Regions from separate parts of the Trinickia sp. LjRoot230 genome, predicted to be linked through region 1. Evidence: predicted binding sites of a transcription regulator. Region 1 holds the regulator's gene; each other region holds the start of a gene.

What was found. Region 1 encodes HrcA, which represses chaperone genes, less so after heat shock. Its sites were predicted from a motif close to TTAGCACTCNNNNNNNNNGAGTGCTAA; they were not measured.
Positions count from the first base shown of each region.
Region 2: a site for HrcA is predicted at 1,657-1,683, ahead of rpoH (RNA polymerase sigma factor RpoH). Genes of this name have one in related genera too.
Region 3: a site for HrcA is predicted at 2,445-2,471, ahead of groES (co-chaperone GroES). Genes of this name have one in related genera too.

Region 1 covers NZ_CAXUQX020000001.1:763,803-769,237, forward strand. The annotation lists gene recN (DNA repair protein RecN) at 1-909, opposite strand, end outside; gene ACSQ20_RS03625 (NAD kinase) at 985-1,893, opposite strand; gene hrcA (heat-inducible transcriptional repressor HrcA) at 2,113-3,132, shown strand; gene hemH (ferrochelatase) at 3,324-4,391, shown strand; gene ACSQ20_RS03640 (RNA-binding S4 domain-containing protein) at 4,507-4,914, shown strand; gene ACSQ20_RS03645 (hypothetical protein) at 4,904-5,131, shown strand; gene grpE (nucleotide exchange factor GrpE) at 5,421-5,435, shown strand, end outside.
Region 2 covers NZ_CAXUQX020000001.1:3,808,847-3,814,281, reverse strand. The annotation lists gene nagE (N-acetylglucosamine-specific PTS transporter subunit IIBC) at 1-527, shown strand, start outside; gene rpoH (RNA polymerase sigma factor RpoH) at 662-1,597, opposite strand; gene ACSQ20_RS17370 (acyloxyacyl hydrolase) at 1,956-2,540, shown strand; gene ACSQ20_RS17365 (nuclear transport factor 2 family protein) at 2,583-2,966, shown strand; gene leuA (2-isopropylmalate synthase) at 3,063-4,718, opposite strand; gene ACSQ20_RS17355 (hypothetical protein) at 5,368-5,435, opposite strand, start outside.
Region 3 covers NZ_CAXUQX020000001.1:946,083-951,517, forward strand. The annotation lists gene ACSQ20_RS04375 (hypothetical protein) at 1-2, opposite strand, end outside; gene ACSQ20_RS04380 (antitoxin) at 327-551, shown strand; partial or broken gene ACSQ20_RS04385 (hypothetical protein) at 562-823, shown strand; gene ACSQ20_RS04390 (hypothetical protein) at 843-1,145, opposite strand; gene ACSQ20_RS04395 (hypothetical protein) at 1,115-1,396, opposite strand; gene ACSQ20_RS04400 (tlde1 domain-containing protein) at 1,393-1,971, opposite strand; gene ACSQ20_RS04405 (hypothetical protein) at 2,089-2,325, shown strand; gene groES (co-chaperone GroES) at 2,553-2,843, shown strand; gene groL (chaperonin GroEL) at 2,888-4,531, shown strand; gene ACSQ20_RS04420 (hydroxymethylpyrimidine/phosphomethylpyrimidine kinase) at 4,680-5,435, opposite strand, start outside.

The sequences.
Region 1 (5,435 bases):
CGCTAGCTGACCGGGATCGAGTTCGAGTTTTTGCGCATAGTGCGTGAGCGAGTAGACCGCCTCGCGCAGCTGGATTTCGGCCGGCTCCAGCGAGGCAAGCGCGTCGCCGAGCGCCGGGTCGATATCAGCCAGATCGCGAAGCTTCGACAGGATCGAACCCAGTTGCCCGAGCATCGCGTTATCCGCTTCGGACAGCGAATCGAGCGCGCCTCGCACACCCTCGATCAGACTGGCCGAATGGGCGAGCCGCCGGTGCTCGGCGCTGATCTCCTCCCATTCGCCCGGTTGCGGCGCAAGCTTGTCGAGCTCGGCGAGCTGCCACGCGAGCCGCTCGCGTTCGAGCGCGAGCTCCCGATCGCGGGTCTTGGCCAATTCGAGCGCATGGACCGCATCGCGCCAATTTCGATAAGCGCGCGCGACTTCCTCCGCGATAGGGGTGAGGCCCGCGTGCGTATCGAACAACGTGCGCTGCGCGTCCGGACGCATCAACAGTTGGTGCGCGTGCTGGCCATGGATATCGACGAGCATTTCGCCGAGCTCGCGCAGTTGCGCGAGCGTCGCAGGCGTGCCGTTGATGAACGCACGCGAGCGCCCATTGATGTCGATCACGCGCCGCAGCAGCACCGAGCCGCCATCGACACTATCGGGTTCGCCACGAGCGAGGGCTTGCTCGTCGAGCCAGTGCGCCACCTGCGGACCGGTGCCGAACTCCGCGGTGATATCGGCCCGGCTGGTGCCTGTGCGTACGACGTCTGCGTCGGCACGTGCGCCAAGTGTGAGCGCGAGCGCATCGATCAGAATCGATTTGCCTGCCCCGGTCTCGCCGGAAAAAACGGTGAAGCCGCGGTCGAATTCGAGCTCGAGCGCGGCGACGATGACGAAGTCGCGGATCGAAAGATGACGGAGCATGGAGGTCGTGTTGGCGTCGTGTTGTCGTATTCGATGGACGGCCGGCTCGACGTGCCGGCGTCTTCACGCGGCGCGCTAAAGCGGCGCGGAGTCGTCTTCCGTGCTGGACGGATGTTCGTTCCAGTGCAGCTTTTGCCGCAGCGTGGCGTAGTAACTGTAGCCGATCGGATGCAGGAATGGCACGGTGTGGCGCGAGCGCCGCACTTCGATCGTGTCGTTCAGTTCGAGCGCGGTAAACGATTGCATATCGAAGTTCACGTTGACATCGCGCCCGGCAATGATCTGAATGCTGACGTTGCAGTCGTCCGGCAGCACGATCGGGCGATTCGACAGCGCATGAGGCGCGATCGGCACGAGCACGAGCCCGCGCAATTGCGGATGAAGAATCGGGCCTTGCGACGACAACGCGTAAGCGGTCGAGCCTGTCGGTGTGGCCACGATGAGCCCATCCGAGCGCTGGTTGTACATGAAGCGGCCATCGACGAGCACGCGCAGCTCCGCCATGCCCGAAAATCCGCTGCGGTTGACGACGACGTCGTTGAACGCCAGCGCGTGATAGATCGGCTGCCCGGCGCGCACGATGCGCGCTTCGAGCAGCGTGCGCTCCTCGCGCTCGAAGTTTCCGGCCAGCATTTGCGACACGCGTTGCTGCATTTCCGAGATCGGGATGTCGGTAATGAAGCCGAGCCGCCCCTGATTCACGCCGATCAGCGGCGTACGGTAGGGCGCCAACTGACGGCCGATGCCAAGCATGGTGCCATCGCCGCCGAGCACCACGGCGACGTCCGCCCGTGCCCCGATTTGCGCGGGCGTCACGCACTCGTAAGCGGTTGCGCCAATGCTGCGCGCGGTTTCGGCTTCGAATACGACGTGAAAACCGTGCTGCGCGATGCAGGCGGCGAGCGCCGTCAGCGGCTCGCCGATGCCGGGCGTGTTGCTGCGCCCGACGAGCGCAACGGTCTTGAATTGGCTGCCAATTTCCATGCCGGCATTACACCATAGGTGAGGTTCGAAAAGAACCGTCGTCCTCGGTCCGTCCGTGGCGCGGCAACCGGCACGGTAAAGCCACCAGGTTCGCCGCGGCTGATTTGTCGCTAGAATGGTGCCGTGCCGATGACAGGCCGGCCGCTGTACGCAGCCGGTCAGCGCGCGGGGGCGGGGGCGCACCCGGGGGGCCATCGGTGTTTGGTTAAAACTTGCGTCATGCTAGAACCACGTGCACAAACTCTGCTGAAAACGCTGATCGAACGATATATCGTCGAAGGTCAGCCGGTAGGCTCGCGCACGCTTTCGCGCTATTCGGGGCTCGAACTGAGCCCGGCAACGATCCGTAACGTGATGTCGGACCTCGAGGAGATGGGGCTTGTCGCGAGCCCTCATACCTCCGCCGGGCGAATTCCGACACCGCGCGGCTACCGTCTTTTTGTCGACACCATGCTGACGGTGGAGTCGGTTGCCGATGAAGAAGCCGTCAGGCGCGCCGTCAAACGGACGTTGAGGCCGGGCGAGCCGCAAAAGGTGGTGGCCGCGGCGGCGAGCGTGCTCTCGAACCTGTCGCAGTTCGCCGGCGTGGTGTTGACGCCGCGGCGCAGCCACGTCTTCAAGCAGATCGAGTTCATGCGCCTGTCCGACAAGCGCATTTTGCTCATCATCGTGACGCCGGAAGGCGACGTGCAAAACCGGATCATGGCGACGCAGCGCGACTACTCGCCGTCGCAGCTCACCGAGGCGTCCAACTATATCAACGCGCATTTCGCAGGCCTTTCGTTCGACGAAGTGAGACGCCGGCTGCGCGAGGAAATCGACGAACTGCGCGGCGACATGACGACGCTGATGCACGCCGCCGTCACGGCGAGCACGGAAGAATCCGAGACGGGCGAAACCGTGCTCATCTCCGGAGAGCGGAATCTGCTCGAAGTAGCAGACCTTTCGTCCGACATGGCGCGTTTGCGCAAGCTTTTCGACGTGTTCGACCAAAAGACGAGCCTCCTGCAGTTACTGGATGTTTCGAGCCACGCTCAAGGCGTGCAGATTTTCATTGGCGGCGAATCGACGCTCGTACCCATCGAGCAAATGAGCGTCGTCACCGCCCCTTACGAGGTGAACGGCACGATAGTCGGTACGCTCGGCGTTATCGGGCCCACGCGCATGGCCTATAGCCGCGTGATTCCAATCGTCGACATCACGGCGCGGCTGTTGTCGACCGCGCTGAGCCAGCCGTAGCAACGGCGGCGGCACTCGGCCGCGCCACGCTGCGCTGCCGCTCGGCGTGAAGCGCATGATGCGTTGAGCGCCCGATGGGCGCCATTGGCCGAACGGCCAACTGGTCCGGTGCGGGCGCGTCGCTATAATGGCCGTTACGTGAACCGATGTTTGGCACCGCTTGCCGCGGCGCGAAGCCTTTCCGATAGCCCATGCGTTTTGACCTCGAACTGCCGTCGCAGCCTGCCACGTCTCGCCGCGTTGCCGTGCTGCTGATCAACCTCGGCACGCCCGACGCACCTACGCCGCGCGCGGTGCGCCGCTATCTCGCGCAATTTCTGTCCGATCCGCGCGTGGTCGAAATTCCCGCATTGGTCTGGCAGCCGATCTTGCGCGGGTTGATCCTCCCGTGGCGTGCACGCACGTCGGCCAGAAAATACGCGGCAGTCTGGATGCCGGAGGGCTCACCGCTGCGCGTGCACACTGAAAAACAGGTGGAAGCGTTACGGGCGTTGCTGCATGCAAACGATTACCCGGTGATCGTCGATTACGCGATGCGCTATGGCACGCCTGGCATAGGCGCGATGCTCAATCAGCTGAAGCTGGCCGGTGCCGAACGCGTATTGTTGATGCCGATGTATCCGCAATATTCGTCGTCGACGACGGCAACGGCCTTCGATGCCGCGTTTGCGGCGCTCAAGCGCATGCGTAATCAACTGGAGATTCGCACCGTGCGCCACTATGCCGATCACCCGGCCTATATCGGCGCGCTCGCCGATCAGGTTCGGCAATATTGGGCGGCGCATGGGCGTCCCAATTTCGCAGCCGGCGACAAGCTGATACTCAGTTTCCACGGCGTGCCCAAGCGCACGCTCGACGCCGGCGACCCTTACCACGACCAATGCCGGCAAACGGCCGCGTTGTTGATTGCGGCGCTGGCGCTGGCGCCGGGCGAATGCCTGGTCACGTTTCAGTCGCGCTTTGGCCGCGCCGAATGGTTACAACCCTATACGGCGCCGACGTTGCACGAGCTTGGCGCGGCCGGTGTGCGTCGCGCCGATGTTTTTTGCCCCGGCTTCACCGCGGATTGTCTCGAGACGATCGAGGAGATCGGCCTCGAGGTGCGCGACGAATTTTTGCAGGCCGGCGGCAAGGAGTTCCACCGGGTCCCCTGTCTGAACGCCGCGCCGGCGTGGATCGCGGCGCTTGCCGAGATCATCGCGCAGCAGTTGCAAGGGTGGCCCGCGCGCGTGAGCGCGCCCGCCGGCGCTCTGGCATGATGCCGGGCCGGGTCGATTTCCTACCGCACGAGCCGCGTGCCTCGCGGCCGGGCAGGCTAGTTGCGCAGGCTTATTCGTTCGCAGCGAGAGATAGCGTCCCGTCTGAACTATTTCGATGAACTACAAGATCTCGACCGAACCAGGTGCGCGTTTGCGCATCGACAAATGGCTGTGGGCAGCCCGCTTTTTCAAGACACGCTCGCAGGCCGCGGATGCCGTCGAAAAGGGCCGCGTGCGCGTCGCCGGAACGCCGGTCAAGCCTGCCAAGGAAGTGCGGGTGGGGGATCTGTTGCGAATCGAGATTGATCGCACGGTCTGGGAAGTACGGGTGGCGGGCGTGTGCGAAGTACGGGGCCCTGCAAGCGTGGCGCAGATGCTTTACGAGGAAACACCCGAGAGCCGCTCGCAGCGCGCGGCGGAGAGCGAGCGGCGGCGCACCTACCGCGAGCCCGCGGCCGCGCTGCACGGTCGGCCCACGAAGCGCGACAGGCGTGTTATCGACAAACTTTCAGATGGGGATTGAACAACTGCTCGAACGTCGCGTGAACACCGCCGTACTCCGTTGTTTTATCGGTGACGGCACCGGACATGCAGATGGTCGTGGTTCCCGCGACGAGTACCAGCGCGACCACCGCGATTGCAAAGGTCAGTTTCACGGTACTCCCCCAGGGAAGAAGAGCGGGACGGGCAGCGACGAAATGGGCTGGATGACGCTGCGGTTTCGCGGTTCAGTGAAATGACACGCATGGAGGCAGTCTAGGGCAAACCAGAATAGCCCTCAATGCGCTTTTGGCGTTTGCACGGTAACCGGTGTTACGGTTCGTTTCGGGCGCCCGGCGGCGGTGCGCAAATGCGTCTTTAGCCCTTGAAATGCACATGGCTGCCCTCATTTCAATCGACGTGCGCGAGGGCGGAGTTGCGTTTTGGCAACACTCGGCGGTCCGCCGATTGTGTCTTGCCGCGCGACGCCACGCGATGACGCGCGCCCGAGCCCTGTTTTTGATTCCACTTTTAGGACGATTCAGCGACATGGAACAACCGCAA
Region 2 (5,435 bases), 3.0 Mb from region 1:
CGCTCGTCGATGCGTGCACGACGCGGTTGCGCTTGTCCGTGGTGGATGCCGAGAAAATTTCGGAACCGGCACTCAAGGCGATCGGCGCACGTGGCGTGCTCAAGCGCGATGCGCGCAACGTCCAGGTGGTGATTGGCCCCGAGGCTGACATGATCGCCGACGAAATTCGCGCCGCGATGGCGGGTGGATCGGCCGCGGTTGGCGTTGGCGGTGCTGCGTCGGCGCCATCCGGCTCTGCCACGGCCGACGGGGGCAGCGGCCCGCTCGATCCCGACCCGATGCGTTGGCTGGCGGTATTCGGAGGCGCGACGAACGTCGTTTCGCTCGACGCCGTGGCGGCGACGCGGCTACGCGTGGTCGTACGCGATCCGGCATCGGTCGATCGTCAGCGTCTTGCCTCGCTCGATGTCGCGTGGGTGTCGGCCGATACGTTCCACATCGTGTGCGGCCCGGCGGCAGCGCGCTACGCAACGCAACTGGCCATACGCCTGCCCCCCGCGGGCGGGCAGAACCCGCAGCCAGCTTGACGGCGGCCGCGAACGCTGTGCGGTTGGAAGAGGAAAGAAGAAGGAAGGCCGCCCGAGAAAGGGCGACCTAAGAGCGCTACCTAAGAGCGCTACCTAAGCGAGCCGCCGCACCCTTGACGGGGTGCGGCGGCGCATTACGCGTAAGCAGCCAGCGCGCTGCGCATCTTCTTCATTGCGCTGGCTTCGATCTGCCGAATGCGTTCGGCGGAAACGCCGAACTCGTCGGCGAGGTCGTGCAGCGTCGAGCCACCGGAGCCATCGTCGGCCACGTGCAGCCAGCGCGCCTCGATGATGCGGCGGCTGCGCGCATCGAGCGCCTCGAGCGCTTGCGCGATACCGTCCGTTTGCAGCTTATCGCGCTGGCGGGCGGCCAGCACAGCCGTCGGCTCGCTTTGCGCGTCGGCAAGATAGGCGATCGGCGCGTAGGATTCCTCTCCGTCTTCGACATGCCCCTCGAGCGCGATATCGCCGCCCGAAAGACGCGTTTCCATCTCCTTGACCTCTTCGCGCTTCACGTTCAACTCTTGCGCGAGGCCTTCCACTTCTTCCGGCGTAAACGCTTGCACGCCCTGCTTATGGCTGCGCAGATTGAAAAACAGCTTGCGCTGCGCTTTCGTTGTGGCGACCTTCACCATGCGCCAATTGCGCAGAATGTATTCGTGAATCTCGGCCTTGATCCAGTGAATGGCGTACGAGACCAGGCGCACGTTTTGCTCGGGGTCGAAGCGCTTGACCGCCTTCATCAGGCCAATGTTGCCTTCCTGGATCAGGTCGGCGTGCGGCAGGCCATAGCCAAGATAGTTGCGCGCAATGGAAACGACGAGACGCAAGTGCGAAAGCACGAGGCGACGAGCCGAGTCGAGATTGTTCTGCTCGCGGTATTCGGTGGCGAACTGGCGCTCTTCCGCAGCCGAGAGCATTGGAATACGGTTGACTGCCTGAATGTACGCGTCGATATTGCCGAGTTGGCCCGGCAGCATGGACGACGGCGCGAGCGTCAGAGCACCTGCCGAAGCGGCCTTGGCAGGCGCCTGGGCGAGTAGGCTCGGAAGGGTCATTGCATTGCTCACGTAGAAACTCCTCTGAATCAGATTACCGCTAGTCGCAAGTACGGCTTCACCGCGCGATATTAGCACTCCCGAGAGTTGAGTGCTAAATGTTGGAGTCGGTTGAATGCTCCAAGTTCCATTTTTGGCTATCGAAAAATTCAAACGATAGCCAATACTACGCCAAGACGTGGAACCTTGCAGGGCGAAACATCCCGCCATCGGTGGGCGAAGCTGTCGCTTCCCATTTTTTGAGATTCTGTTTTCCGTAACACGGTAGTGCTGGCAAATTCGCCTTATCTTAAGATGTGCGCGCGCCACAAACTGCCGACGAGCGGGGCGCAACGAGCCATTAAAGAGCAGAGCCCTTCGGAGTATGCGAATGAACAAAAAGAACCGGAACCGGCGTCATCCCTTTTCTGCTGCAGCCGCTTCCCTTTTGTCGGCCGGCGCGGTTGCCGCGGCCGCGACGGCCGCCACAACCGCTCATGCCGACACCTTTGGCGTGCAACTGGCAGGGGGCGTGGCCGATCACCACGTCAAAAAAGTCGATCTTGGGCTCGTCTGGGACCCGGGTATCAACTGGTGGGAGGTCGGCGGTTGGCACTTCTCGCTCGTCGGCGAAGCACACGTGGCTTATTGGCATACGAGCGAAGGCACGGCGCGCAATGATATCTACGAGGTCGGCATCTCGCCGATGGTCCGCTTCATCAAGAGCGCGGGCGCTATCCGGCCGTTTATCGAGGCAGGCGCCGGTGTGCGCGGCTTGTCTCACCCGACCATCAACAATGGCTATACGCTCTCGACGGCCTTCCAGTTCGCCGAGACGGTCGGCGTCGGCGCGCAATTCGGCGCCCGTCAGCAGTATCAAGCGGGCTTTCGGTTTCAACATGTGTCGAATGCCGGTATCAAAGAGCCGAATCCTGGTATAAATTTCAGCCAGCTGTATCTGCAATACAACTTCTGACGTGGATGTCCGCGCGGCATCTGGACGCATGGGGGCTGAGCAATGGCGGCACAGATGATCGAGGCGATTCGCGTGCTCGAGCGTGACCGGTTTCGTGCGATGGTCGACGGCGACGTTCCGCTGCTCGACGAATTGCTGTCCGAGAGCGTCACCTTCGTCCACACGAACGGCAAGCGCGAGACGAAGCAGCAGTTCATCGACGCCATTTCCGCCGGGCGCCGCCGTTATCGGCAGATCGAAGTGCAATCGCAAGACGTGCTGCCGGTGGGCAGCGAAACCTGTGTCGTCACGGGGCGCGCGCTGATCGAAATGGAGGCGAATAACGGCGCCTTGCTTTATCCGATCGCTTACACGGCCATTCAGGCGCAGGAATCCGGGCAGTGGCGTCTTGTGGCATGGCACGCGACGCGCTGCGCGATCGAATAACGCTCCCTCGCTCCAACGACGACGCACGCGTAGCGCGTAACACCTAGCTAGCAACGCAGCACGCCTGTCCGGCGCGCCGCTGCGCATCTTGCCCGCTTACGCGGCGCGTTGCCGGCTGTCGTCATCCCATTCGAATCGATTCACGGCGCTGATCAGCGCGTCGGCGGCGGCTGTCGCCGCATTTTCATGGATGCCGACGCCAAAGCGCAGCGGTGCCCCGCCGACGCGGCAACTGACGAACGCAGCCCATTCGTCACGCGCGGTGCGTGTCGTCTCGAAGGAACACACATCGATGGTGCAAGGGGCCACCGCGCTCAGCGCGCGTGCCAGTGCCGCGACGAGTGCTTCGCCGTCGCCGGCCGCTTCACCCTCGCCGATGCGGGCGATTTCCTGCCGGCCCCAGCGCAAGACGGCGGCATCGGTGCGCGCGAGCGGCCCGCGCACGCCCAGGTATTCGCTCGCGAACCGTTCGCAGAGCGCTTGCCCCGTCACTTCGGCCCCCGATTCGTCAGCCAACTGTTGCACCGCGTGGCTGAACTCGATTTGCAACCGGCGCGGCGGCGCAAAGCCGAGGCCGCGTTCGAGCAGAAAAGTGGAGCCGCCTTTGCCCGACTGGCTGTTGACCCGAATGACGGCGTCGTAGCTGCGGCCGAGATCGGCGGGGTCGATCGGCAGATAGGGCACTTCCCACGGTGTGCCGGCGCGCTGTTGCGCGAAGCCCTTGCGAATCGCGTCCTGATGCGAGCCCGAGAACGCGGTGAAGACCAGGTCGCCGGCATACGGGTGGCGCGGATGCACCGCAATCGCGTTGCACCGCTCGACGACACGCCGCACCGCATCGATATCGGAAAAGTCGAGGCCCGGGTCGATGCCTTGCGTATAGAGATTGAGCGCGAGCGTGACGAGATCGACATTGCCGGTGCGCTCGCCGTTGCCAAACAGACACCCTTCGATGCGATCGGCGCCTGCAAGCAGCGCCAGTTCGGCTGCAGCGACGGCCGTGCCGCGATCGTTATGGGGATGCACCGAAAGCACGATGCTGTCGCGATAGGCGAGATTGCCGTCCATCCATTCGATTTGGTCTGCAAACACGTTCGGCGTGGCGGCTTCAATGGTGGCCGGCAGATTGACGATCATTTTGTGCTCGCGCGTGGGGCGCCAGACTTGGGCCACGGCGTCGCAGACCTCGCGCGCGAACGCCAGCTCCGTCATGCTGAACGTCTCGGGCGAATACTCGTAAGTCCAGTGGGTGTCCGGCCGGCGCTCGGCTTGCTCCTTGATCAACCGCGTGCCTTCGACCGCCAGCGCCTTGACGTCGTCTTTCGATGCATTGAAGACGATGCGCCGAAACGACGGGCAGATGGCGTTGTAAAGATGGACGATCGCCCGCGGCACACCTTCAAGTGAGTCGAACGTGCGCGCGATCAGATCCTCGCGCGACTGGACGAGTACTTCGATCGTGACATCGTCGGGGATGCGTTTTTCGTCGATGAGCTTGCGTACGAAATCGAAATCGATCTGCGACGCGGACGGGAAGCCGACTTCGATTTCCTTGACGCCGATTTGTACGAGCATCTCGAAGAATTCGAGCTTTTGCGCGATGCTCATCGGGTCGATCAGGGCTTGATTGCCGTCGCGCAGGTCAGTGCTCATCCAGATCGGCGCGGATGCGATGGTCCTGTTCGGCCATTTTCGGGTGGCAAGACGAATGGGCTGAAACGGTCGGTACTTCTCAGCAGGGTTGCGGAGCATGGCGAACCTCGTTCGTTGGGTCGTCTGCGAAACGCGCGCAAGGCCAAGCGGCTGGCCGGCCGTGCGACGGCGCAAAGCGTCGGCGCTTTTCGCGATTCGTCCGAACGGTCTTCGGCCGAATGCTGACGACTACGGTTGGTAGAAGGAACTACGGTTTGGGTGAAACAGGAACTGCGGGGAACTGCACGAGGACCGCGCGAACAACACGCGGCGCTACGGCTGGCTTACGCTAGTCGTAGCGATAGAGGCCGCGCTAGTCGGCCGGAGGTAATTCGAAGGGTGTTCGGAAGGGAACGCATAGCGAGCACTGTATGTCAGTGTCCGGCGTGGTGTCAATGGGCAGCCATTGTCCAATGGCAAAGGAGTCTGGGCGAGGTGGCGTGATTCCAACGGCAAAGGAGTCTGAGCGGGAGTTTTAGGGGTCGATCATTGGGGGATGGTGATCGACATGAATACGACAAGGCTGGAGACGATCGGGCAAGTCCGAGAGTTCCTGGCAGGGATCTGCGACGTTGAGTTGCACGTCGTTCAGGACGAGGCTGAGCGGCGGCGGTTCGTGGAGCGCACGTTGCGTTGGTTCGGCTATTTTCGGCGGCCTCGCAGTGAGCGCGGGCTGCTGTTCGCCTATGTACAACGGGTCTCGGGCTACTCACGTGCTCACGTCATTCGGCTCATTGCGCAGTATCGTGAGGGCGGTACGCTCGAGCAGCGCGAGCG
Region 3 (5,435 bases), 180 kb from region 1:
ATGGAGATGAGCCTAGTTTAACTAAGGGGGAGTAGGGGGCGCTCGGTGAGATTGTTGGGGGCGAAACCGAATCAAGCCCTTGCGCAAGCGAAGGGCCGGCCAAGGGGCCGAAGATTTGCGGTGGTCGGTTCTTACGCCGCGGATTGTGGGAAACGCTGTATCGCGTATGTTATTAACGCGTTATGCGCTATCGCCGGATATTTCTGGATATCGAACGCCAAATTGCCGCTATGGCGATGCACGTTGATCGGCGTACATACGTGGATTTACATTGCGTTGAAAATCGCTTAAAGCACATCCTCCGTACATCCGAACTTGAGATCGCCATGCACACCACGAAAGCGTTCAAGCACGGCAACTTTCAAGCCGTGCGCATTCCGGCCGAGCTGGCCTACGCTCGCAGCGACGTTGAGGTCGAAATCGAGCGCATTGGCGATGAGATCCGCATCCGCCCCGCACGCCGTGCGTTATCGGGCGTGCTGAAAAAGTTCGCCAAATTCGGGCCGGAGTTCATGGACGAAGGCCGCGGCGAGCAGGAACAAAGTGAGTAGAGGTACTTTGATGCCTCGCTTCATGCTCGATGCCAACATGTGCTTCTATCTGGTATCAGCCGGAACAAATTGCGAAGCGCTTCGCGCAGTGTTACGTAGGCGATGTGGTGATGTCTGCAATCACGTATGCCGAACTTGAATAGGACGTAAGCGTCAGCCCGCGCCGGGCGCGGAGAGCCGCAATTTAGCTGCGCTTGGTGCTCGTTACGAACAACGAGTGCGCCTTCGTCACTTATCCCGGCCTGAAATTGGAGAATTGGTTGAACGGCTAGGCCATCGTCGGCGCCTGCGTTAGGAATGGTGCCGGAGTTGCCAGCGACGAACCATCGAATTTGCCAGCCAGACCAGCAGGGCGGCGACGATCAGAGACAGCGTGATGATGACGAGCAATCCGATCGTCTCGATATCGTCGGCGTTCGCCACCGTATCGATATTGAATTCGCGCATGACGAACGCAATGGAAGCTGGCAGCGGCGCAAATTCGTAGGGAAGGTTAGCGGCGTACCACGCAAGCACGAAGCCGATCACGACGGTCAAAAGCCCTGACGACAACGCTTTGCGGACTACATCTCGGTTCGTTGTCGTCTTGTGCATGCGATGCCTTTGTCGAGCAACGCGACGATGGCGAGTGCAAGAACGAAGCTCACGATGAACATCGTCGTTTCCACTATCGCTCCGTCGTCATGTATCCCGATTGCGTTGCCTAGCATGAACAGCGGAGTAAACGCTTTCCATGCGTCGTGATAGAGGAACAGATTTTCGAGCGGCTGGAAATTCGCTAGAGCGAGATAGACCGGCAACGTGAGTAGCAGGCCGCCGCCGACAAGCACCAATTTGCGTTTCATCGGACGATGACCTTGCCGTAAGAAGGGATCTGCGTGCCAGGGATATTTTCCGGCGGGTGCGCTGTCAGCCATTTACGAAGCGTGTCGAATTGCGATGGGTGAGGCAGGGTGATGCATCCCTCGCTTCGCCCCCAGTATCCCACCGGATGTAGCCGGAACCTTCCGCGGCGGATACCGTTGATGGTCATAAAGTCGGTTGGCGGTGAACCTTCGTGAAATAGCGCGAACCATTGGGCGCGGTGTGTCCCGTTTGCGATGTCTTCGAGTGTCTCGACGAGCGCCTGATGTTTTCCGCCGTTCGGACGAGCGACAATGTAGTACGTCCCTTCGGAAGGGGGCCGTCGTCGGGTACCGCGGTCGAATTTGGGTCGTTGACGAAACGCCCGTACCCGGAAAAAGCTGGAATGGCGCCTAAGCCTGGGCAGAGCAGGCTGGACAGTCGTTGTCGGTTCAACGTAAAAATGCAGGTTGCTGGCATGGCGTAGGCCGACTGGCAGGGAGGCCCCAATTCTGCAGTAAACATCCGTCCGACGAAACAAAGTAATCGTTTTCACCTGATGGCTGGCAGTCTGCACCTGCTGGATCCGCCCCCGCGCTCGGGCTGTTTCGACTACTCGACAGCGCGAAAGCAATGAAGGTCCGATCGCCCCAGGGATGCTATTGAATCGAACTCGAGTACGCGTACCAACATCATGAAGAATCGATCGGTACGTATAGCCTTTGGTGTGGCCTTGCTGCTGCTCGTGGTGTTGATCGTCGCGTTCAATGCCGTCAACCTCACCGAGGCGTTTGGCGATGGGCCGCCGTACTATGGCCGCACGACCAACATGGACAAATGGTCCAACCCGCTACCGGTGCTGGCCGGGGTTGATGCCGTTGGCGTTCTGGTCATTGCCGCGTATGTGTACTTCCTGCGACGTAAGGGGTGACGCTAGCGCGTGCTACAGGTATACCCGGGTGCGCTTTGGCCGCTGCCGAGGTAAGCCATCCGCATACTTACATTTCCTGTCCCGTCCCTTCTTGAATTCGTCGCTACCCGCCCATATAATTAGCACTCGCTGCAGGTGAGTGCTAACAAATTCCGTCCGGGCTGCCGGGCAGCCTAAAGCAAAAGCGTTCTTCAGTCTCAACAGTCTCAATCAAGAGAGGAGTGTGTATGAACCTTCGTCCTTTGCACGATCGCGTCATCGTGAAGCGTTTGGATCAGGAAACCAAGACCGCCTCGGGCATCGTCATCCCCGAAGCCGCGGCCGAGAAGCCGGATCAAGGCGAGGTACTCGCGATCGGGCCGGGCAAGCGCAGCGACAAGGGTGACCAAATGGCGCTCGACGTCAAAGTCGGGGACCGCGTTCTGTTCGGCAAATACGCCGGTCAGACCGTCAAGGTCGATGGTAACGAACTGCTCGTGATGCGCGAAGAAGACATCATGGCGGTTGTTCAAAAGTAACCATCCCCGGTTCGTATTCCACAGAGATTTCAAGGAGTTAGAAGATGGCAGCTAAAGAGGTCGTATTCGGCGACAGCGCACGTGCCAAGATGGTTGAAGGCGTGAACATTCTTGCCAACGCAGTGAAGGTCACGCTGGGTCCGAAGGGCCGCAACGTCGTGCTCGAACGCAGCTTCGGCGGCCCGACGGTCACGAAAGATGGCGTGTCGGTCGCCAAGGAAATCGAACTTGACGACAAGCTCCTGAACATGGGCGCGCAAATGGTCAAGGAAGTGGCTTCCAGGACCAGCGACAACGCCGGTGACGGCACGACGACGGCTACGGTCCTCGCTCAGTCCATCGTTCGCGAAGGTATGAGATACGTCGCATCGGGCATGGCCCCGATGGACCTCAAGCGCGGCATCGACAAAGCCGTGCTCGCAGTAGTCGAAGAGCTGCGCAAGATCAGCAAGCCCTGCACGACGACCAAGGAAATCGCCCAAGTCGGCTCGATTTCGGCTAACAGCGACGCGTCGATCGGTGACCGCATCGCCGAAGCCATGGACAAAGTCGGCAAGGAAGGCGTCATCACGGTTGAAGACGGCAAGTCGCTCGCCGACGAACTCGAAGTCGTGGAAGGCATGCAGTTCGACCGCGGCTACCTGTCGCCGTACTTCATCAACAACCCCGACAAGCAAGTCGCCGTGCTCGAGAACCCGTTCGTGCTGCTGCACGACAAGAAGGTTTCGAACATCCGTGATCTGCTGCCGGTGCTCGAGCAAGTCGCGAAGGCCGGCCGTCCGCTGCTGATCATCGCGGAAGACGTCGAAGGCGAAGCGCTCGCCACGCTGGTCGTGAACAACATCCGCGGCATCCTGAAGACCGTTGCGGTCAAGGCGCCTGGCTTCGGTGACCGTCGCAAGGCGATGCTCGAAGACATCGCGATCCTGACGGGCGGCCAAGTGATCGCCGAGGAAACGGGTCTTACGCTCGAGAAGGCGACGCTGGAAGAGCTCGGCCAAGCCAAGCGTATCGAAGTGGCCAAGGAAAACACGACGATCATCGACGGTGCAGGCGTGAGCGCCAACATCGAGGCGCGTGTGAAGCAAATCCGCACGCAAATCGAAGAAGCAACGTCGGACTACGATCGCGAAAAGCTGCAAGAGCGTGTGGCGAAGCTGGCTGGCGGCGTGGCGGTGATCAAGGTCGGTGCTGCCACCGAAGTCGAAATGAAGGAAAAGAAGGCGCGTGTCGAAGACGCGCTGCACGCTACGCGCGCAGCCGTTGAAGAAGGCATCGTGCCGGGCGGCGGCGTTGCACTGATCCGTGCGCGTGCTGCCATCGCCACGGTCAAGGGTGCGAACCCCGACCAGGACGCCGGCATCAAGATCGTCCTGCGCGCGATGGAAGAGCCGCTGCGTCAAATCGTCCAAAACGGTGGCGGAGAACCGAGCGTCGTCGTGGCTGCCGTTGCTGCTGGCAAGGGCAACTTCGGCTACAACGCTGCCACGGACGAGTACGGCGATCTGGTCGAAGCCGGTGTGGTCGATCCGACGAAGGTGACGCGCACGGCGCTGCAAAACGCCGCTTCGGTTGCAGGTCTTCTGCTGACGACGGACGCCGCCATTGCCGAGTTGCCGAAGAAGGATGGACCGATGCCTGGTGGCGGCATGCCCGGCGGTATGGGCGGCATGGGCATGGACATGTAATTTCGGCTTAGGTCGAACGTGCATGGAGGGGCGCGCCTTACGGCGCGTTCCCTCGAAAAAAAACCGCGTCACCTATGTGATGCGGTTTTTTTTCGTCCATACCGTGGGCCGCCGATCGTTGACGGGGGCCCGCGCGATTGCTCCCGGCTCAGGCAGGCGGCAGCCGGTTGCGCGGCAGGTTCGGCACGTGCTTTGCTCGAAACACTTCGCCGTCCTCGTCGCGCGCCCAGAAAAACCGGTCGGGCAAGTAGGCGCCCATGCCGGGGCGGAAAGCGTGGCGCGCGGCTTGATACAGATATTCCTGCGCCGCGCGGGCAGCTTCGGCAGGCTCCATTCCGTTGGCGAGCAGGGCGGCAATTGCGGCGCCGAGCGTATCGGTCATACCCATCAAGCGATGAGCAGGGCGATCCCAGAGGTCTTGCCGCAACTGGCCTTCTTCGCTAAACAGCGTGTTGACGAGCCGATGCGCGCCGGTTTGCATCGACAGAATGTATTCGGTGCCCTGCGACAGCAAATGAGCCGTTGCGGCATCGAGGCTCGGCGACTCAGCGTCGCCATCGGGCTGGGCCAGTGCGGCGAGTGTGGCGTGATCGGCGACGAGCACCGTCGTTTGCGGCGCGAGCAGGTCGGCAATCGATTCGCGCAGTTCGTCGGCAGCCAGCACATGCTCATCGTCGAGTGTGAAATCGGGTGCGAGGATCAGCGGAATGTCGTCATAGTCGGATACCACCTCGGCAATCGCGCTAACCACTTCGGCGCGCGTGGCCGCGCCGATCTTGAAAGCGGCGATCGGCATATCTTCGAGCAGCATGCGCGCCTGCGTGGCCACGACATCGGGGTCGAGCCCTGTGACTTCATCGCAACTCGCCGAGTCGCGCACCGTGTAGCCGGTGAGCACGGAGAC